4 regions of the Lysinibacillus irui genome follow, and region 3 is predicted to be linked to each of the others. Evidence: riboswitches for the same ligand, from Rfam matches in the RefSeq annotation. Region 3 holds a riboswitch; each other region holds the start of a gene.

The links. A riboswitch is a leader RNA that binds a small molecule or an ion and turns the genes downstream of it on or off. The one in region 3 is predicted to bind S-adenosylmethionine.
Region 1: another riboswitch for S-adenosylmethionine. It lies ahead of OU989_RS20930 (cyclase family protein); the one in region 3 lies ahead of OU989_RS02130 (MetQ/NlpA family ABC transporter substrate-binding protein).
Region 2: another riboswitch for S-adenosylmethionine. It lies ahead of metK (methionine adenosyltransferase); the one in region 3 lies ahead of OU989_RS02130 (MetQ/NlpA family ABC transporter substrate-binding protein).
Region 4: another riboswitch for S-adenosylmethionine. It lies ahead of metA (homoserine O-acetyltransferase MetA); the one in region 3 lies ahead of OU989_RS02130 (MetQ/NlpA family ABC transporter substrate-binding protein).

What each region holds. Positions count from the first base shown of each region.
Region 1 covers NZ_CP113527.1:4,151,488-4,157,232, forward strand. Annotated here, with positions in the region: gene OU989_RS20910 (aldo/keto reductase) at 1-260, shown strand, start outside; gene OU989_RS20915 (winged helix-turn-helix transcriptional regulator) at 315-698, opposite strand; gene OU989_RS20920 (MFS transporter) at 808-1,992, shown strand; gene OU989_RS20925 (YuzC family spore coat inner layer protein) at 2,185-2,583, shown strand; SAM riboswitch class I at 2,678-2,785, shown strand; gene OU989_RS20930 (cyclase family protein) at 2,869-3,606, shown strand; gene OU989_RS20935 (DedA family protein) at 3,636-4,232, opposite strand; gene OU989_RS20940 (Cof-type HAD-IIB family hydrolase) at 4,327-5,100, opposite strand; gene OU989_RS20945 (DUF2225 domain-containing protein) at 5,437-5,745, shown strand, end outside.
Region 2 covers NZ_CP113527.1:3,365,160-3,370,904, forward strand. Annotated here, with positions in the region: gene OU989_RS16860 (gamma carbonic anhydrase) at 1-275, shown strand, start outside; gene metK (methionine adenosyltransferase) at 454-1,650, opposite strand; SAM riboswitch class I at 1,908-2,026, opposite strand; gene pckA (phosphoenolpyruvate carboxykinase (ATP)) at 2,416-4,002, shown strand; gene OU989_RS16875 (alpha/beta hydrolase family protein) at 4,581-5,357, opposite strand; gene OU989_RS16880 (NUDIX domain-containing protein) at 5,341-5,745, opposite strand, start outside.
Region 3 covers NZ_CP113527.1:431,219-436,963, forward strand. Annotated here, with positions in the region: gene OU989_RS02110 (alpha-hydroxy acid oxidase) at 1-557, opposite strand, end outside; gene OU989_RS02115 (enoyl-CoA hydratase/isomerase family protein) at 572-1,351, opposite strand; gene OU989_RS02120 (methionine ABC transporter permease) at 1,362-2,033, opposite strand; gene OU989_RS02125 (methionine ABC transporter ATP-binding protein) at 2,026-3,051, opposite strand; gene OU989_RS02130 (MetQ/NlpA family ABC transporter substrate-binding protein) at 3,144-3,974, opposite strand; SAM riboswitch class I at 4,064-4,169, opposite strand; gene OU989_RS02135 (PPC domain-containing DNA-binding protein) at 4,292-4,795, shown strand; gene OU989_RS02140 (pyridoxal phosphate-dependent aminotransferase) at 4,836-5,745, opposite strand, start outside.
Region 4 covers NZ_CP113527.1:2,302,152-2,307,896, reverse strand. Annotated here, with positions in the region: gene OU989_RS11615 (TrmB family transcriptional regulator) at 1-767, shown strand, start outside; gene OU989_RS11610 (hypothetical protein) at 828-998, shown strand; gene OU989_RS11605 (nucleotide excision repair endonuclease) at 1,225-1,596, opposite strand; SAM riboswitch class I at 1,801-1,910, shown strand; gene metA (homoserine O-acetyltransferase MetA) at 2,010-2,945, shown strand; gene OU989_RS11595 (GerAB/ArcD/ProY family transporter) at 2,986-4,134, opposite strand; gene OU989_RS11590 (hypothetical protein) at 4,164-4,397, opposite strand; gene OU989_RS11585 (Ger(x)C family spore germination protein) at 4,402-5,601, opposite strand; gene OU989_RS11580 (spore germination protein) at 5,631-5,745, opposite strand, start outside.

The DNA.
Region 1 (5,745 bases), 730 kb from region 3:
TGCAAGGTGGTCTTCTTGAAGATGAAACGATTTCAAAAATTGCAACAAAATACGGAAAATCAAATGCTCAAGTTATTTTACGCTGGGATGTACAAAATGGAGTGATTACAATTCCAAAATCAGTACGTAGAGAGCGTATGATGCAAAACGCTGATATCTTTGACTTTACTTTAACAGACGAAGAAATGGCATTAATCAATGAGATGAATCGTGAACAACGTGTTGGTCCAAATCCAGATGAATTTGACTTTGCTCTATAAGCATTAAAAAGAGGAAAGAGACTGTCTTGTATGTGACAGTCTCTTTCTCCCTCATTATGATGTTTGCTGCATAGCGATATCTTCATCGCGTTGTTTTAACAGAACATCTTCACCTTTATCCTTTAGTAATTCAACATGCTTTTCGCCCCAAGTGCAAAGCATATTCAAAATAGGCTCCATCCCTTGTCCATAGGAAGTCAATGAATATTCCACTTTAGGCGGTACTTGATTGAAGACCTTGCGATGGATTAAACCAGCTTGCTCTAACTCTCTTAATTGACTTGTAAGCATTTTTTGGGAAATGCCTGGAATCAATCGTCGAAATTCATTTGTTCGAATTTCACCATGGTGGTTCAAATGGCAAAGAATGACCGGTTTCCATTTACCACCAATAACTTCAAGCGTAGCTTCAACACCTATATTATAAATTTTTTGCATTGTAAACCCCCGTAATATTCAAAAGTAACTAAAAGTACTCTACACAACTTTTAGGCATGCATGAATATTACTACACATACTAAAAAAAATCAAAGGAGATATTAGTAAAATGTCACAATCAAAAAAGCCAAATGCAAAATTGACATTGCTAGCACTTGCAATCAGTGCATTTGGTATAGGGTCCACTGAATTTATCAGTGTTGGACTTTTACCATTAATTACAGATGATTTTGGTATATCTTTAAGCACTGCCGGTTTAACCGTTTCTATATACGCACTAGGTGTCACTGTTGGTGCTCCATTATTAACAGCCTTAACATCTCGTCTTAGTCGAAAAACAGTTTTATTGCTTGTTATGACCATTTTTATAGCGGGGAATTTAACTGCAGCTATCGCACCAATTTTTTCTATACTGATAATAGGTCGTATTATTTCAGCATTAGCTCATGGTGTGTTTATGTCGATCGCCTCTGTTATAGCAGCTGATGTAGTTGAACCAAATAAACGAGCAAGCGCGATTGCCTTTATGTTTACAGGCTTAACGCTAGCTACTGTGACCGGTGTTCCACTTGGTACATTTATTGGACAAGTAACAGACTGGCGTATGTCGTTCATTTTTATCGTCATTATAGGCATTATCGGTTTAATTAGTAATGCTTTACTAGTACCTAACCAATTATCAAAAGGTAATCCTATTTCTTTACGTGATATTGGCAAAGTATTAGGCAATATTCGCATGTTATTAATCCTTTTCATTACAGCTATTGGATATGGTGGGGCCTTTGTAGTCTATACGTATGTTTCACCTATTTTAGAGCAATATATGGGCTATTCCCCACATGCAGTAGTAATTATATTAGTTGTCTATGGTATTTGCGTTGCTATTGGTAATACATTAGGAGGCCATTTTGCTAACCAAAATCCGCTACGTTCCATCTTTATAATTTTTGTTGGACTTGCCTTAGCGTTACTTGGTATTGGCTTCACTCTTGAATCACCGATTATCGGTTTAGTCATGGTACTGACAATGGGATTATTTATGTTCATGAATGTCCCAGGATTACAGTTATATGCTGTTCTACTGTCTGAAAAATATGTGCCGTCAGCTATTTCTATGGCTTCAGCATTAAACATTTCTGCTTTTAACATTGGTATATTTTTAGGATCCTATATTGGAGGTTTTATTATTCGCCATCAATCATTAGCACATACGCCTCTTTATGGATTCCTAATGGTTATGCTAGCAGCGATTGTTACATTATTATGGTTGCTTTTCGATAATAAAAAACAATAATATTGTTAGTCCGTTTATCTAGCATTTACTTGATATTTTGGTAATTTAACATCGGTATATATACAATATTGATAAAAAGGAAGCTCCCTGTGGCTTCCTTTTTGTGTTATAAGTAAGACAAGAATGGAGTTACACCTAAATTCGCTTGAATACATAAGATAAGATATCAGCTATAGGATAGGAGGAATTCCATTGTATTACAATCCTTATCCGTATTTCGTTCATCCCTATCATTACTCAGCGCCACCAATTGCCAACCACCTTGCTGTAAGATCCTTTCCCCAACATCTTGCAATGCCGACCAACAATCCCTTTCCACCTGTTGATACACATAAATTAAAATCATCGGTTACACGGATAAAGGCAATTATGCAGCAAGCCCAATTACTGACGGATAAAATTGAAAGCTCCCAGCAATTTGCCCATGATTTAATGAATGCAGCACAACTTTCAAATAAAGCAGAAGTGGAGAAATTAATTTCATCCACAGGTATTACGATGAAATTCGAAACGAACTATACACCTGATAGTTTTAGAATACGTCTAATTGATAATGGCTGTTGTGGTGTCATATTGAATTTAAATTGGTGAAAAAAACCCTAACCTTGTATCCCTATTGAACTTGTAAACTATAGAAAACTATGATAAAGTGTTTGTATTATTATTTCTGAAAATTCTTATATTTTTCTTATCAAGAGAGACGGAGGGATTGGCCCGATGAAGTCTCAGCAACCAGCTCAACAGTATGGTGCTAATTCCAATTGGCCTAATTCCAAAGCCTTGAAGATGAGAAGATGAACTACCGTTGTTTATTCAGGAGTCCTCTTCTATAGGGGGCTCTTTTTTTACTACTATTTTAAGAAAGCAGGGAAAACGATGCCTAATGAATTATTACAAGCATTACAATTATTAAAATCTAAACAATGGGTCGATTTAACACATACATTCGGCCCTAACTCACCCCATTTTTTCATGTTCGAAGATGCAAAATTTGAAACATTATTCTCTCACGATGATGGGTTCTTTGCACAACAGTTCACTTTCCCTGGTCAATATGGTACGCATATCGACCCACCCATTCATTTTGTGCGAGACACACGGTACCTTGAAGAGCTCGATTTAAAAGAGCTTGTTCTTCCCCTTGTTGTCATTGATAAGTCCGAAGAAGCTGCTAGCAATCATGATTTTTCTTTAAGTGTTCAAGATATACTTGAGTTTGAAGCACAGCACGGAAAAATTGAGGCAGGTACCTTTGTAGCGCTACGTACCGATTGGAGTAAACGTTGGCCAGATAAGGAAGCATTCAGCAATAAAGATGCGGAAGGGTATAACCATATTCCAGGTTGGGGCTTAGAGGCTTTACAATTTTTACTGACGGAACGTAAAGTTAGTGCGATTGGTCACGAAACATTCGATACTGATTCAGCAGCTGATTTTCGTAAAAATGGCAAACTAGATGGTGAATACTTTGTGCTCGAACAAGACACTTATCAAATTGAGTTAATGACTAATTTAGACAAGCTACCTGCAACAGGTGCAATTATTTTTAATATTGTACCTAAACCAGAAAAAGCATCTGGATTCCCTGTTCGCTCCTTTGCTATTTTGCCATAACTTAAAAGTCGGTATAGAGATACCGACTTTTATTTTTGTACATTTCTTTTTTTGAATATAAAGTAAACGACGAACATTAATAGAACAAATAATAGGATGAGATACATACTATAATGGGATAAGTAGTAACCAACAAACCGCCATTTCTCTCCAAGCATTTTCCCTAACGTTATAAATGTGAATGTCCAGATAAATGCTCCTGTATAGGCAAAGAACGCAAACTTTTTATATGGATAATTATTAATAGCCGCAATATACGCTGTTATGTGGCGGACACCAGGGATAAAATAGCCTATTAACAATAAGATAGGTCCAATTTTGGCAAACATTTTTTTCGTAAAATCAATTTTTTGTTCAGTTATATGAATTTTTGGCCCATACTTTTGTAGTAATGGTAAGCCAAATCGATAACCAATATAGTAGCTTAAAGTAATACCTCCAACTGCGCCAATCATGGCACTTACTAATGCAGGGATATGTTCAAGGCTTTCCCGATAAACACTATAACCTACATATGTTAAGAAAACCTCATCAGGAAGTGGCAATCCAACTATACCTCCAATTAGGATTACGATAATGCCAAAATACCCGTAATGTTCAATTAGAGATTGCACGTGATGTGCCATAAACTATCCCACCTAAAAATTTTTTAACTATAAAATATACAGGTTTCATTATAATCAAACTGCGGAAAACAGAAGAAGCAACTTGAAGATTGTTTTAAATTATTTGAAGCTGACGCAAAGCAAAGTCAATACCGCCCTCGGTAGATTTCTTTGTAACAAAATCAGCAACGTTTTTCAAAGCTAAGCTGCCATTTCCCATAGCAATTCCTAATCCTACCAGCTCCAGCATATCCATATCATTATCCCCATCTCCAAAAGCAATGGCATTTTTAGAATCAATGTTAAAATAATCTAGTACTGCTTGAACAGCTATTGACTTGGAAACATCCTGCTGTAGTACATTCACAATATAAGGATGCCATCGCTGCCATAATATATTCGGAAATTGACTAACATATCTTTTTTCTCCCTGTTCATCTGTATATAGACACATGAGAAAAACTTCCTCATTCGTAATTTTTTCATTTATAACCGGAAAATCTCCCAAAGACAATGTTTCCTGCATAGCATGTAAAGCAGCTGGACTTTGTATGCTATTCATCGCTAGCTGCTCTGTAAAAAATGTTAAGCTATGCTGTTGTTCCATTGCAAAAGCCTCAACATTTTGGACAATCTCTTTAGCAATAGGCGTTTTATGTAGGACAAGATCATGATGTTTCACATATGCACCATTTGCCGTAATAAAGGTCTCTATCCCCAACTCTTCCAACTCACGGCACATGGATAAAGGTCTTCCTGTAGCTGCTACAAGGTGAATTCCCTTATTCTTTAATAAATCAATTGCCTGCTTTGTACTTTCTTCTACACAGCCATCCTCATAATTGATGAGTGTGCCGTCTACATCAAAAAACACTATTTTATAGTTCAACTTGAATCATCCTCCAAAACAATACTTTTGAACCACACAAAAAAAATCCCTTTAACGATTACTAATAAAATATTTGTACGTATTTCGACAAACTTTCAACCATCTATATAACTTACATTAACAGCACCGATAAATACTATTAAAGGAACAGTTCTAGTGACAATTAATAAATAATGTAATGATTATTTTTATTTTAATAATTCTAAAGGAGTATACCAAAGAACACAGAATTGTTAAAATAAAAGATAATCATTTAAATATATTGAACGATACTTTTTAACGAATAGATAGAACAAAAGAAATAATTTTCTAAAGCAGGCAAAGGAGTTGATTCTTATGGCATTTAACATTTATTACTACGAAAGTAGTGTAGATTGCAAATTTTGCAAAAGGCATTTTACAACATATAAAGTACGCCCTAATCGATATAAAATCATCGAGGAACAAACAGATTTCATGCCTGTTTATGATGGCCTAAATCCTTTGCTGTATGAGGTCGCTGTATGCCCACATTGTGGCTACGCCTACCACAAATCTATGACAAGGACTTATGGACCGTTCATGCAGCTCATTGATGAACTATACATTAAAGAGCTCCAAAAACCCATGGACATCTGCCAGGAACGTACAATCGATGATGCCATA
Region 2 (5,745 bases), 1.5 Mb from region 3:
GACACCAAGTCACTTTACATAGTTGTACAATTCGCAAAAATGCTTTAATTGGTATGGGCTCCATTATATTAGACGGTGCAGAAATTGGAGAGGGTGCATTTATTGGAGCAGGAAGCCTCGTACCTCCAGGTAAGGTCATTCCTCCGAATAGTTTAGCATTAGGTCGCCCAGCCAAAGTTGTCCGTGAATTAAATGCTGAAGACAAAGAGGATATGGAACGTATCGTACGTGAATACGTAGAAAAAGGTCAATATTATAAATCCCTTCAGAAGTAACCAATCATACACAAAAATTCAATACTAACGAAAAAAATCCCTCGCGTGGCCGTGACCATTTCTTGTTCACGAGCCAGTGCGAGGTTTTTTTGAAAAAATAAAAGGGGCAACATTGCCCCCTTGCATATTAGTACACTAGAATAACGTTCTAACGACTTCATTACTTTAGTTCAATAGTTTACAGATGTGCTTTTTCTCGAAGTGCATCAGCTTTATCGATTTGTTCCCATGGCACATTTAAGTCAGTGCGGCCAAAATGACCATATGCTGCAGTTTGTTTATAGATCGGACGGCGTAGATCCAGCATTTTAATTATACCTGCTGGGCGTAGATCAAATAGTTCACGAACCCATTCTACGATTTCACTTTCTTTCACTCTGCCTGTACCAAATGTATCGACAGCAATGGAAACAGGTTGTGCAACACCAATCGCATAGGCAAGTTGTACCTCAGCGCGGTCTGCTAATCCAGCTGCTACAATATTTTTCGCTACATAACGTGCTGCATAAGCTGCTGAACGGTCTACCTTTGTCGCATCCTTACCTGAGAATGCTCCACCACCATGACGCGCGTAACCACCGTATGTATCAACAATGATTTTACGTCCTGTTAACCCAGCATCTCCTTTTGGTCCACCGATTACAAAACGGCCAGTTGGGTTGATGAAATATTTCGTGTTAGCATCTAATAATTCACTTGGCACAACAGGTCCAATAACAAATTCTTTTAAATCTGCTTGAATTTGATCCAGTGTTGCCTCTTCATCATGCTGTGTTGAAATAACAATAGTATCCACACGTACTGGTACATTATTGTCATCATATTCAATCGTTACTTGAGTTTTACCATCAGGACGTAAATACGCTAATTCTCCTGATTTACGTACTTCTGTTAAACGACGTGCTAATTTGTGTGCTAAACTAATTGGTAGTGGCATTAACTCTGGTGTTTCATTACATGCGTAACCAAACATTAGACCTTGGTCACCAGCACCAATAGCTTCAATATCAGCATCTGTCATTGAGCCTTCACGCGCTTCTAATGCTTGGTCAACACCTTGTGCAATATCCGGTGATTGTTCACCAATAGCCACAAGCACGGCTAAGTTTTCAGCATCAAAGCCATATTTACCGCGTGTATAGCCTATTTCGGCTACAGTATCACGAACGATACCTTTAATATCTACATAAGTAGAAGTTGTAATTTCTCCTGCTACTAATACTAATCCTGTTGTTACAGTAGTTTCACACGCTACACGTGCATTTGGATCTTCTGCTAAAATAGCATCTAAAATGGCATCCGAGATTTGGTCACAAATTTTATCTGGATGTCCTTCTGTTACACTCTCTGATGTAAACAGTCGACGGTTTGTCATTTGGTTTTCCTCCTATTACTTTTATGAAAAGTAGTTGTGTATGAATACGGTACTCATTACCCATGTCAAGTCCGCTCCTAAGGATTGAACTCTCAAGCCGTTACTGCTGCTTTTAACACGAGGATTTCGAAAGATCCGTCATTATAATAAGGAAAGAACTACATATACTTACCTTTACATTCATTTTAAACAATAAAAAAATCCTTTACTCACGTTACTTTACATGAGGAAAGGAATAATGACTTCGTAACCTTTCACTCTTATCGTTCAAGGGATGTTCCCTTGCATCAGGTTGGCACCAACGCATGTCGTGAAATGATTCATGCAGGTTGCCGGGTTTCACAGGGCCTGACCCTCCACCAGCTCGGGATAAGAGTATCCGTTCAATTGTATGTTACTGAAAAGGTCGAACGTTGTCAAATATTTTCTAATGTATTACTGTATAGAAAGGAAGGAACTGATTAAACAAAAACTTTTCATACTTGGATGATGATGTAAATAGAAGCAAATTAATCCCTACAACATACCTAGCATCTTGTGGTAACATATGTGTGGCTCAATTTTTATGCCTAATTACAGTAGGATTGATTGGATTCTACTCGAAAAACATTATTTTTTGTCAGTTTATTGAAAAGTGATAAAAACTCTAAAATAATTTCTTAATTAGTATAGATTATTTAAGCAATTGTGTTATACTATTTTTGAAATTAAGAAAAAATCCCTCTAAATCAAGGGAATACTATAAAAAAGGATGGTATTTAATCGATGAATTCAGTAGAAATTGCAAACGAACTGAAGGAATTATTAAACGGCGGTAACATTAATGTTCAACTTTCAGTACCACAATTAGCAGAAAAAGCTACATCTCGTGGTGAAGCAATGTTAACAGTAGATGGCGCAGTTCGTGCAGAAACTGGCAAATACACTGGTCGTTCACCTAAAGATAAATATACGGTAGAAGAAGAAAGCACAAAAGATCAAATTGACTGGGGTAAAGTCAACCAACCTATTTCTTCTGAAGTGTTCGATAACCTATATGTAAAAGTAATAAAATATTTAAAAGAACGTGACGAGTTATTCGTATTCAAAGGCTTTGCAGGTGCTGACAAAGATTCTCAATTAAGCATTCAAGTGATTAATGAATACGCTTGGCACAATCTTTTTGCTCATCAATTATTTATCCGTCCAACTAAAGAAGAATTAGCTTCTCATGTTGCAGACTTCACAGTTATCTCTGCTCCTAACTTTAAAGCAGATCCTGCAGTTGATGGTACATCTTCTGAAACATTCATCATTGTATCACTTGAAAAGAAAATTATTTTAATTGGTGGTACTGAGTATGCTGGTGAAATGAAAAAATCTATTTTCGGTATCATGAACTACTTATTACCACAACAAGGAATCCTTTCAATGCACTGTTCAGCAAACGTTGGTGAAGCTGGCGATGTGGCATTATTCTTCGGTCTATCTGGTACTGGTAAAACGACTTTATCTGCTGACCCAGATCGTAAGCTTATCGGTGACGATGAACATGGCTGGTCTGATAATGGAGTGTTCAACATTGAGGGTGGTTGCTATGCAAAAACAATCAACCTTTCTGCTGAAAAAGAACCAGAAATCTACAATGCAATCCGCTTCGGTTCTGTTTTAGAAAACGTAGCTGTTGACCCAGAAACTCGTATTTGTGATTATGATGATGGTTCATTAACAGAAAACACACGTGTTGCTTATCCAATCCAATACATCGAAAATATTGTTGATCCATCTGTTGCAGGTCATCCAAAAACTATCATCTTCTTAACAGCTGATGCGTTTGGCGTATTACCTCCAATCAGTAAATTAACAAAAGAGCAAGCAATGTACCACTTCCTAAGCGGTTTCACTTCTAAACTTGCTGGAACTGAACGTGGTGTAACAGAACCAGAACCAGTATTCTCTACTTGCTTCGGTTCTCCATTCCTTCCACTTCCTGCAACAGTGTATGCAGAAATGTTAGGTCAAAAGATTGACGAGCACGGCGCACAAGTATTCCTAGTAAACACTGGTTGGACTGGTGGCGAATATGGTACAGGTAGCCGTATGAAGCTTTCTTACACACGCACAATGGTACGTGCAGCAATCGATGGCAAATTAACAAATGTAGAAACAACACAAGATGCTGTCTTTGGTTTACACATTCCAACAGCAGTTGAAGGTGTACCTTCTGAAGTGTTAAACCCTCGTGAAGCTTGGGCAGATAAAGCTGCTTATGATGAAAAAGCGGCTGAACTTGCAGGTCTATTCAATGAAAACTTTAAGAAATTCACAAACGTTTCTGAAGCTATCATTACACTTGGTGGCCCATTAAAATAAACTATATACAGAACAAAGGGAACGATTTCACTCGTTCTCTTTTTCTTTTTTCTTAATGATAATATAGGGAGTTACGTATGATTATTTTTAAGTTAACTACAATTGCATGATTACTAGTGTTAACTTGGAAAAAGGCATAACCTGATAAAAGTAATTTTGGTCAATTTCAGTTTTATTGACTCCTTTTTTCATTTCATACCTGTTATAGAATATCTGTACCCGAATAAAGGTAGAAAAAATCGATATTTAAAGTTTTTTAGCAAAATAAAACAATAAATAGAGTTTGAGCCCATCCTCTCTATAAATTAGATAGGATGGGCTTATTGTTTGTTCCTGTTAGAAAGAAGGACAAAGAAAAATACCTTTGCAGTATGATTGATTGGTGTGGAGCCTGCGTCACTCCTAGGGGATTAGCGTCACAGATAAGACCCTGGAGCGAACGAAGTGAGTGAAGCGGCTTATCGGACGCCCCCTGGAAAGGACGCCGGCGGAACGGAAATCAACCCCTCGCCTTGCCACTTTGAACAAGAAGCCTTCTTGTTCTCTCAAATTACATACTTCAATTTTCTTTGTTTCAATTATTGTTGTTTCATCCATTGGCAAAGAGCGCGGACGGTTTCTCGATTTTTAGCAGGTGGGTATTGATGGGCATAGTTAGGGTCATACCATGTTTCGTATGTTTTATTAGCCTCGTCTAAGAAAAAGGCCAATTGTCTAGCATGTTCGATATCAACATTTTCATCCCGATAGCCATGGATAATTAATACTGGAGCTGTTATTTGCTCAACTTCGAAAAGCGGTGTTCGTGCATCATAAGCTTCAGGTACACGATTCGGTGTTCCTCCAATCACCCGTTTCATCATTCTTCGCATATCTGTTCGCTCCCAATAAGTAGCTGTTGCATCAGAAACACCTGCCCATGTGACGACAGAGGTGATATCCTTTCTTAAAATAGCTGTCCAAAGAGCCATAATTCCCCCACGGGAAAAACCAAAAACATGTATATTATCATTGCAAAATTGTTTGAGAACATCTACAGCATAGACTGCATCGTAACGGTCTGCACCTGCAAATTCGTCACGACCTTCTCCACCACGATTTCCACGATAGTATGGAGCAAACACAATAAAGCCCTGAGCTGCAAATTGAGCAATACGTGATGGTCTTACCATTCCAATGCTTTGCATGCCCCCTCTTAAATATAAAAAGCCATCATATGTACCTTCTGCCTTTGGCTCTGCTAATAATCCTTTTATACGTAAACCCTGTGATAAATAAGTTATTTCAGTTAACCGTATGGCTGGATTTGGTGAAGGATAGGCTCGCTTTTCTACAATTTCACCATTGTTTGTCACGATGTTTCAACTCCTCCAGCATTTTTCTCATGCCCTCATCCTTCATATGAAAGCTTAAGTTAGGATGATGGATGAATTCTTCATCTGTTAACCAAAGCATGCCCGATGTTTCTAGATCAAATTCAATATGCTCTTGACCTGCAAATTGTGCAGTAAAAACTGTTTTACAAAATTTCACTTCATCGTGAACCGCATATTCTGCGAACCATTGCAGATTTTTCACATGGACACCCGTCTCCTCAAAAACTTCCCGAATAGCTGCCTCCTCTAAGGTTTCGCCCTCCTCTAATTTGCCCCCTGGCACCTCTACACCACGTCGTTTATGGATGGTACATAGCCATTTATTTTCATGCTTTAAAAAAACAAGGACATGCTTGGGCTCTACTTC
Region 3 (5,745 bases):
TCTTCTTCTCGCCAGCCAAGCATTACCGTATCAATCGTTAAAACGATTGCTTCAAATCCAGCTGCCTCTGCTCGTGCAGCCATACTATACGCAATTGCCTCATTTGTAGACCAATACAATTGGAACCATTTTGTTGCTGTTGGAGCAGCTTCGGCAACTTCCTCAAGCGCATAAGTGGAAACTGTACTTTGAATATATGGAATATTTAAATGTTGGGCAGCACGGACAACGGCAAGCTCTCCCTCATCGTGAACCATACCATTCATGCCAACTGGAGCAAAAAGCAATGGAGTTGGATAGGTTTTACCAAACAAATGAATCGACGTATCAACATTAGAGACATCATTTAAAAAGCGGGGTACAATGGAGTATTTTTTAAACGCTGCACGATTGTTGTGTAAAGTTTGTTCACCCCCAGCACCTGAACGTATATAGCCGAAGGGTCCAGCTGCTATTTTTTCTGCAACAGCCTTTTCTAGGTCAGCAAAGCAAATGGGAAAGGGGGCTTGTGCAGTAATATTCTTTAACAGTAGATCGCCATCAGTCGTGTTTGTCATCGTAACTACCTCACTTATTTATTGAAAATAGGCTTTCTTTTGTGTAAAAAGGCTTGAATGCCTTCGTTATAATCGTCTGAACTAAATGAATTAAGAACGGTTTGGGCCAGTTCTTCGTTCTCTTCGTTTTCACCATCTACAATCGCCTGAATGATTTTTTTAATGCCTGCATTTGCAACGGATGATTTACTTAATAGATGCTCTGCAAAATGCAATGTGGCATTTTCAATATCCTCTGGCTCATGTAAGGCTGTGATTAAACCAATGCTTTTTCCTTCTTCCGCTGTAAATATGTTGGCTGTATATAAAATTTCCTTTGCCTTGGCGACACCCACAATATTGATTAAGCGTTTAGTGCTTTCAAGATTATAGACAATACCAATATTGGCTGCCGTAATACCAAGCTTACTATTCGGTGTGGCCAATCTAAAATCACATGCGTTTGCTAACTCTAAGCCACCGCCAATCGCTAAGCCCTGAATCATTGCAATGGTAGGGTGCGGAAATTTATAAAGGGCATCAATGGCTTTTAAAGCTATATCGTTATAGGCTTTGGCATTGTCAGCAGCATAACGAATATCTAAAAACTCACTAATATCTGCACCTGATGAAAAGGCAACTTCATTGATACCGCGAACAATTAATAGCTTAATAGAAGGATCTGTACGTAACTGCTCAAGCTGGTCTACTATGGCCTTAAACATCGCCCTCGATAAAGAATTACGTTTATCAGGGCGATTTAACACTAACGTTGCGATATAGCCGTTTTTTTCTACGTAAATTTCAGTTGTCATCGTCATTCTCCTAGTCTTTCTTTAATTTCGCAGCAAAGCGGTTGCCGATGGATTGTATGCTTTGAACAAGGATGATTAAGATAAAGACAGTGGCATACATAACATCAACCTCATAGCGTAAATGACCATAACGGTAGGCAAGGTCACCTAATCCCCCTGCCCCCACCATTCCAGCCATTGCCGTAGCGCCAATTAAGCCAATTGTGGCAATCGTTAAGCCTAAAATAATCGATGGGCGTGCTTCACGTAATAGGACATGCCAAATAATATGGCGACGTTTTATGCCCATTGCTGTATAAGCTTCTACCACACCTGAATCCACCTCTAAAAGAGCAGATTCCATTAAGCGTGCAATATAAGGAGCTGTATAAACAACTAGTGGGACTATAACACCTTTAACACCAATCGTTGTACCAACAATTAATTTGGTAAATGGTAAGATGAAGAATAATAAAATGATAAATGGAACAGAACGAATAATATTGATGATGAGATTAAAAAGCTGATAGATAATTTTATTTTCAAAGGATTGACCTGGTCGTGTTAAAACGATTAATAGCCCTAAGGGAATACCAATTAGAATGGAGAAGAGTAGCGAAATTCCGACCATTTGGAATGTTTCGATAATTGATTTTCCAATGACATCTGACCAATCTGAAAAGAAGCTTTGAATACTACTCATTGAATTCGCCTCCTAATTCTTCTACCGCAACACCATTTTCTGTAAAATAGGTTAGGGCCTTTTGGACGATATGGGTTTCTCCATGTAAATGCACCACGATATTCCCAACAATGCCGTTTTTTAATTCAATAATATTAGCTGTTAAAATATTCGGTTGCACATCGTACACCTTCGTGACTTCTGCTAGTAATGGCTTACCCGTACTATCACCAAGGAATGTTAAACGAATGACACTTCCAGAAACGTTTAACTGCTCAATGAGTGAAGGGGATAAATTACGCTGAGAAATTGTATTTAAAAACTTTCTAGTAGTAAGGTGCTTCGGTTTTGCAAAAAGCTCAATAGCAGTACCAAACTCCACGACCTTACCTGATTCGAGAACAGATACCTCATCACATATTTTCTGAATGACATTCATTTCATGTGTGATGAGTAGGATCGTAATGCCTAACTCGCGGTTAATTTTTAACAACAATTCAAGGATGGCCTCGGTCGTTTCAGGATCGAGTGCACTTGTTGCCTCGTCACTAAGTAAAATCTCTGGCTCTTGTGCTAAGGCACGTGCAATAGCAACTCGTTGCTTTTGCCCACCAGAAAGTTGATTAGGATAGCTATCCAGTTTCTCTGTTAATCCTACAATTTCGGCGTATTTTGCTACACGGTTTTTTACTTCCTTGTCGTTATAGCCTAGTAGTTTTAAAGGCACAGCAATATTGTTGTAAACTGTTGCAGTTTTTAATAGATTAAAATGTTGGAAAATCATTCCTATTTTTTGTCGTGTTTGACGTAATTCATTTAGCGAAAGGGCTGTAATGTCCACATTGTCTATCAGTACTTTTCCCGAAGTAGGACGTTCCAGTAAATTGACACATCGAATAAGTGTACTTTTACCAGCACCACTATAGCCGATAACCCCATGAATTTGTCCCTTTTTCACATGAAGATTGATTCCATCCACAGCTTTAATGATCCCTTTTTTCGTCTTAAATTCTTTCGATATATTTTGTAATTGAATCATACGATATTGCTCCTTTCTCGTCCTTCTAAAAGTGAGAATCTGCTCGTTTTCTCATGAGGAATACAGCAGATTCTTCTGCTAATAGAAGCATATTACCAGCTAGGAATCACAGAACCTTTGAATTCTTCTTCAATGAATTGACGTACTTCCTCAGATTGGTAAGCCTCAACAAACTTTTTAATGGTTGGGTCGTTTTCATTTTCAGCACGTACTACAATGTAATTCACGTATGGTGAGTCAGTAGATTCTAATAGAATAGAGTCTTCTTTAGGATTAATGCCGGCTTCTAGTGCGAAGTTTGTATTAATGGCTGCTACATCTACTTCACTAAGCTGTTTAGGAATTTGAGCCGCCTCTAGTTCAATGAACTGTAAATTCTTTTTATTTTCTTCAACGTCACGGATAGAGGCTGTTAAGTCTGCACCATCCTTTAGCTTAATATAGCCAGCTTCTTGTAAAACAAAGAGGGCACGGGCCCCATTTGTTGGGTCGTTCGGTAAGCCAAATGTGGCACCATCAGGAATATCATCAAATGATTTATATTTTTCAGAGTAAATACCCATTGGATTTAAAATAGTTTTGCCTACTGGTACTAAATCTGTATCGTGATCTTTATTAAATGTGTCCAAGAAAGGCTCATGTTGGTAGCTGTTTGCATCGAGATCGCCTTCAGCTAACGATGTATTTGGTAAAACATAATCAGAAAACGACTTTAGCTCAACTTCTAAGCCTTTTTCTTTTGCTACTTTAGCTGCTACTTCTGCAATTTGCTCGTGTGGGCCAGAAGTGACACCAACGACGATTTTATTTTCATCGATTGCCTCAGCTTGACCTTTACTATCTTCTTTAGAGCCACAACCGGCTAGAGCTGCTACTAATGTAAGACTTGCTAAACCTACTAAAAATTTATTTTTCTTTTTCATGAAAATGACCTCCAAAATGTTTTTATCGGTTTTTTGAAAATAAAAAAACTCTCTTACAAACTAAGAGAGGCTCATGAAAAAGATGTCCTCTCTTATCTATCAAACGAAATTCGTTTGCAGGATTTAGCACCTTCCTTTTAAAAAGGAGGTTGCCGAGCTTCATAGGGCCAGTCCCTCAGCTACTCTTGATAAGAGATTTATAATATTTTTTTGTAATTCCGATAGAACTAATATAATTTATGGGGTATAGTAAGTCAATAAATATTTTTAAAATTTTTTATATTATTATAATTTTTTGTTATGAAAGAGGGAGAACAATGTCTGTAAGAGTAAATTATGGAATTGGTTCATTTGGCAAGGTTATTAGTGCTCGTATTCTAATGGGAACAGACATCATGGAAGGAATTGAGGCGCTCTGTGAGGAGAATCATATAGAGTCTGCTACAATTGTAAGTTGTATTGGGAGCTTCCAAAAAAGTAGCTTTGTTTATTTAGTACCTGATGAAACATCGCACATTAAAGTCCGTTTTAGTGAAGTCATTGAAAAAGAGGGACCACTCGAATTTATTCAAGGATCTGGTGTTGTCTGTAAACGAGATGGAGGATATGAAACACATTTCCATGGTTCGATGAGTGATCAATGGGGTGTAGTATCAGGGGGACACTTTCTGAAAGGTAGAAATCCCGTTATTACAGCGGACATTGTACTGGCTGAGATTCAAGGCGTTCAGCATATTCGTAGATTGGATGAAGAAACAGGACATATACAATTTTATCCGCTAGAGCAAGGTTTAGAGCTACCAAGAAAAATCGAAAAATAGCATGCCCTGTAGAGAATGTATGCTACAGGACATAGTAGTATTAAGCGGTAAATAATTGTAATTGTTCAATTCTGTGAATGGCTTCACGTAAGCGTTCCTCGCTGACAAGTAAGCCAACACGTATATACCCTTCGCCATATTGACCGAAGCCATTGCCTGCGGCTACTGCAATATCAGCTTTTTCTAGCAATAAATCAGCAAATTGTTCACTAGTGTAGCCTACAGGTACAGGAAGCCAAGCAAAAAAGGAGCCCTTCGGAGCCGTAACTTGCCAGCCAATTCTTTGAGCTTCTTCAATTAATACATTTCGACGACGTTCATAAGTAGCCCTTAGTTCATCTGCACATTCTTGAGAGGCTGTTAGTGCCACTGCTGCTGCTTGCTGAATTGCAGGGAATTGACTACAAAACAAATGATCTTGAACGAGATTAATAGCCGCAATAATATCGGCGTTACCAACGGCGAAGCCTATACGCCAGCCAGCCATATTAAAGGTTTTCGATAGTGTATACATTTCAATACCAATGTCTTTTGCACCCTCTGCCTGTAGGAAGCTAATAGGTTTATTGCCATCAAATCCTATTGCCCCATAAGCAAAATCATGTGATACGATAATATTATGTTCCTTGGCAAAGCGAACAGTCTCTTCGAAAAATGCCAGTGTTGCTGTACCACCTGTAGGGTTATTCGGGTAATTTAAATAAAGTAGCTTGGCTTTTTCTTTCACTTCATTAGGTAATGCATGATAATCAGGTAAGAAATTATTTTCAGCAAAAAGTGGCATAACCTCAAAATTTACATCACCTAATACTACACCTGATAAGTAGTCTGGATAGCCTGGGTCCGGTAATAGCATGGTATCACCAGGGTTTAATACGGCTAGAGGTAGCTCAACAAGACCTATTTTTGTTCCGCCAAGAATTGCTACCTCCGTGTCGGGATTTATATCA
Region 4 (5,745 bases), 1.9 Mb from region 3:
CCCAGTTGAAAGATATGGGTTTTACAGAATATGAAGCAAAAGCCTATACGGCACTCGTTCAACAAAGTCATGTTAGTGCCTATCAGGTCAGCAAAAATTCTGGCATACCGCGTGCAAGAGTGTATGATATTTTAAATATCCTTGTAGAAAAAGGGATCGTGTTGAAAGAAGAGACCGCAGAACAAACGACCTATTCAGCCATGCCCGTGTCCGTATTTTTACAGCAAATGGAGCAGCGCTGGCAATCAAATTTTTCGTCGATAAGTATGAAATTAGAAAAGCTAGAGGAAAATGTTCAGGAAGTGGAGCATAAAGTCGTGATGCTAAAGGGCAAGGAGTCCATCCTCAATTACTGTCAGTCACTTTTAAGAAAAGCAAAGAAAAAAGTGATTCTGTCGATGTGGGAAGATATGTACGATGCGCTACGACAAGACCTTCAAGAAGTGTCACAGCGTATTCCTGTGCATGGCATTACACTGTATGTAGAGGAACATTTAGCGACTATTGACCGCCATAGGGCCACACACTATACGAAAAAAACGTCTACTCCACATTGGTTTATTTTATCGGTAGATGGTCAGGAAATGATTTATGGTCACTCGCCTTCCGCGCAAGAAACGGCCTTCATCACTAATGACCCTGTCCATATCTATTTGTTAGAGGATTATATTTGGCATGATGTCCTTATCAATAGACTAGTAAAACGCGATGATCAGGAGCTTGAGGATTGGATTGCGAAAGAGCGAAAAGGTTTTTTCTTAGAATAAAGATGAGAAAAGGGGAGCATTCTGAATAAATTAGTGTTGCTAGGTTTAGGGTGTCTACTAATGTTAGCAGCGTGTAATGCTACGCCACCTACCACTACACTCAGCATTCGTGAACTACCTATCGTACCAGAACATATTCAGAAAAACATCGTTTCTCAGGACAATATTCAATTATTGTATGAAATGACGCGACGTATTATCTCGTCTATTATTCAAAGGGGAATGTACTAGCAAGTATGGAAGTAGAGGAAAATAGACTTATCATTCATCTTAATGAAGGCAGCGAGCAACGAAAAGAGGCCCAACCATATGTTTTTAAAATATCGAAAAGCCCTGAACAGAACCTTATTGAGGTCTTCATCAACAAGCAAAACACACCCATCGATCGTATGACCATCCTGTGAAAAAAGAAACCGAAATCTCACTTTGATGAGATTTCGGCTTTTTGTAATTTGTCTTAATAAAAGACTTTATCAACATTGTATTTGGAGCGGAACGTATTAATGGCATATGTTTCGTAAATTTCACGTTCCATTGGATCTTCTACTTCATAGACTTCAATTTTGAACACTTCATCACGGTGGTTTTTCATCGGTGATACATTATCCTCAAAGTGCTTTTTAATACGTTGACGGATTTTACGAGCTTTCCCAACGAATAATAGCTCATTCTTGTCATTATAGAATAAGAAAATGCCGCCTTTATCACGTGTGATTTTATGGAAATCAATAAAGCCAAAATAAGGTGTGATTGGCACATCACCTGGTTTTACTTCTTGTTCACGTTGACGGATAACTACATCTGGTTTTGGAAATTCAATTTTAATCAAACTATTCACGTTCCTCTCTCTTACTAAAGCTATATGGTAACATAAATACGGCATGTTTACCATAAATTTTAAATATCGAAAAGCCACTAACAGCAAGCTTAGTGTACTTCAAATGGACAAAGAACATGCATAGCGAATCACAAAATATTCTATGAATTATTGATATTCTAACTAGTTCATGTTACAATTCAAGGTAATTAAATAATCTTATCAAGAGAAGCTGAGGGATATGGCCCTATGACGCTTCAGCAACCTCTAACATGTGTTAGAAAGGTGCTAATTCCAACAAAGGATATTCCTTTGAGAGATAAGAGTGGACGTGAAAAAAATCCTTCTCATTCTATCTCGTATGGAATGAGGGGGATTTTTTAATTTTTAGAAAAAGAGAGCGAAAACAGAGAGGGGAACGCAAGATGCCAATTAATATTCCGAAAAATTTACCAGCTGGAGAACATTTACGTGAGGAAAAAATCTTCGTGATGGAAGAGGATCGTGCGAAAACACAGCAAATTCGTCCGTTAAATATATTAATTTTAAATTTAATGCCGGAAAAAGAAAAAACAGAACTCCAATTATTACGGTTATTAGGGAATACACCGTTACAGGTCAATATTACGTTTTTAAACACTGCCACACATGAATCAAAAAATGTTAGTAAATCTCATTTACAGCTATTTTATACGACATTCAACCAAATTCGTCATCGACGCTATGATGGCATGATTATTACAGGGGCGCCAGTAGAAAAATTGGCTTTTGAAGAGGTCAACTATTGGCAAGAAATTTCAGAAATTATGGATTGGTCCAAAGAGAATGTGACATCCGTATTACATATTTGTTGGGGAGCACAGGCTGCTTTGTATCACCACTATGGAATTGGAAAGGTAGAGCTTTCAGCTAAATGTTCTGGTGTCTATTCCCATGTCATTACCGATTTAACGGTAGATTTAGTGCGGGGCTTTAGTGATTTATTTACCGCTCCTCATTCTCGCCATACGTCTGTGTCAATTGACGATGTACGCAATCATCCAGATTTACGCTTATTATCTTATTCGGAGGATGCAGGGGTATTTATCGTACAATCAAAAGATAATAAAAACATTATGATTACAGGTCACCTGGAATATGATGCCACAACACTAGCCGATGAATACAGTCGTGATGTGGCTAAGGGCCTTGATATCGCCGTTCCCGTAAACTACTTTCCAAACGATGATCCAACTAAAGAGCCTATTAATACATGGCGTGCCCACACCCATTTATTATTCTCGAACTGGTTGAACTATTATGTATACCAAGAAACACCATATGAATGGGATTTTGTTGACGAAATTGAGTATCATATTTGATTCAAATAAAAAGTCTAATTTCTTGCTAATTTAAAAGAAATTAGACTTTTTGATTGTCATTGCTTGTTTCTGCTTTGGGCATTTCGCTCGTTTCAGCTTTCGCTTTGCGATTGCGAATAATCGCCACAATTAGTAAAAGGATCGGTAATAGAATGGTGATGAAAAAAGAAAAGATTGGCCAAATTTCATTATTATATTTGTTCGAATGGACAATGTTTGGGTGAACTATTTGAGAAAGCCCAATAACAATTAGCCCCATCGGTATAATGAGAGGCCGATGATCCTTGATTTTTAAAATCTGGGCAAGGCCGACAACGGTCGTATAGAAATACATAAAAGTTCGAATATAAATGGATGAGATCCACATAAAGGCCATTATAATCTCAATCCGCTGCAAAAAATTCCCTATCGATATTCTTTGTGCTAAGGCATAGCTTGGAAAGGTTCTAGAAGCCGTATTTTCAGGACCTAGTACAAGAATTGATAGCACAATCAATGTCACTAAAACAAATCCACCTAAGATGGTCCCAATATAAAACCCTTTCTGCGCGGATTGCTGTACATTAACCGCAGCAGGGTAAAGCATTAATAACACAATTAATGGAAAGGAAAAAATACTCATAAAACGAATAATACTATAAAACATTGATGATTTTGTTGCCTCGAGTACAGGTTGAATATTTTCAAACGTAATCTGAGGGGTAATACAGACAACAAAAAAAATAAAAATAAAGACAAATAACGGAAAGAGGATTTCTGCAGACCGCGCAAAAGTTTCAATGCCTAAATAGGCAGCATACATAATGATAATAATAAACAGCAAGGCAATCGCCATGGTCGGTGTTTCCGGCATCACTTCTGTTTTCATGAATATCCCGATAAAATAGAGTAATTCTCCAGCGGAAAGAAAGGTTAGAATCAGGAAACAAATGGCTGTGAATTTCCCCAAAAAGGGTCCGAGTATTTTTTCGTTTGCCTCAATAAAATTAAGAGAAGGTGTTTGGTTGGCTAGCGTCATAAATAATTTAATAACCAGTAAACTGAGGATGACCCCAATGCTGGCAGCAATCCACGAATCTTGCTTAGCGGCACTTGTGATGCTAGCGGGAATAATTAAAATAGCTGTACCGATTGAATAAAGGAGGGTAATAATTGTAAACTGTCTTGAGCTAATGATTTCCTTTTCCATCGAATCCCTTCCTTTTTTAGTCATTCTCTCTATTTGCTTAATGACAAAATATAATCTCTAATCGGTGTAAATATAAATGTTATTAAATCTAATGGGCTCGGAATATGGATTTTAAGGGCAATTGCCATATTTAAAGCCGTACCAATAAGTAACAAAATGGAGAACACAACAATGCCCTTTGTATCCTGTTGTTTTTTTAGTTTTGGAATAAAAATAATGCCTACGATGACCGAGATGATCAAGATCGCAACGGCTAGAACCACTTCGTTACTCCTCCTTTGGTTTGTTTAGTAATGAGTTTTGCATTGTACCTAAGCCTTGCGTTTTCACCTTCACATGAACATGAATCGGCAATTCTGGAAAGATAGTTGGCCAATCATTTTTGATTTGTTTCCACTGTTTTGCATCTGCCCGATGGAGTGTATCACCAAATCCTAGAACATCAACTTCATATTGTTGTTGTATTTTCTCTAATGCTTCTTCGATTCGCCCTTTGATACCTTGAGCTGTTTTTTGATTCACATAATCAATAGATTTAGGTTTTGAAAGGTCGATATCACATTCTACTTCTCCCACGTTCTGCTCCACTTCAATTTGAACATCGATTGCTGGCTCTCCATGTTGAAAGGAGCCTTTTACTTTTGTTTTGGAATGTGTGATTTCTGTAGATAAAGTACCTTTCTTCGGACAAGCGATGATTTCAATGGTACTTTTAATTTTGTCACTGAGAAAACTAACACTTTTACTTTCTTCCTCTGTCAGTAATCCGATGAATTTATCCTTTTTAAAGACAGCTAGACCTGCGTATTGTAATAAAACGGGTGTTTTGACGCGCTGAACATTGGCTTGATCGACGCCTAATTTTTTATCGCCGTGAATTTCAATCGCAGAAATTAATGCTCCTTTATCCTTACTACTTAATGTGTTAACTAATTCATCTATATTAATAGCGATTGTGGAGCCCCAAGCCTTTTCAGAAACCTCAAGTGAATTTAACATTTTATTAGCAGGCACCTTTTCGATGGGTGTTAGTACATTTAACACATCCTTTGCTGCAGCCTCATAAGACATAATGACATCGAAATCTTTTCGAAATTCATGATCCCTCGAAATTAAATCAAGTGATTCACTGATTCCTTCTTTTGCGAGCTCTTCTCCTAAGACGACTACTTGCAGATGAGCAAAATAGGGTTTCCGTGCTGCAAGTGTTGTCATTTTGCGAATAGCCTCAAAGATAGTCTCACCCCTCGCATGATAGCTAATAACAGGGGAGCGTTGTGTGGAGGCTTGTTTCATCGACACTTCACTAGGATCGACAATCTGCACAGTGACCTCATATGCATCGTCTATTTTATCTATTCCAAGTGCAACGACAATGGCTAATTCATTTAATTCACGCTTACTCCAGCAACCACTTAATAATAAAGTGAGGATGCAAAGTAAGCCGATCACTTTTATTTTCGCCATATTTAATTTCCTCATTTATTCAGTAGTGATTACCTCTTTTTTACATCTTTATATTGATGGCCTCTGACAATGTTTTTCTGGTTAACTAAACGAGGTCGTGTTAGTAACTTTCTACGTGGGAATAATAGAAAGGCATCTTTTTGA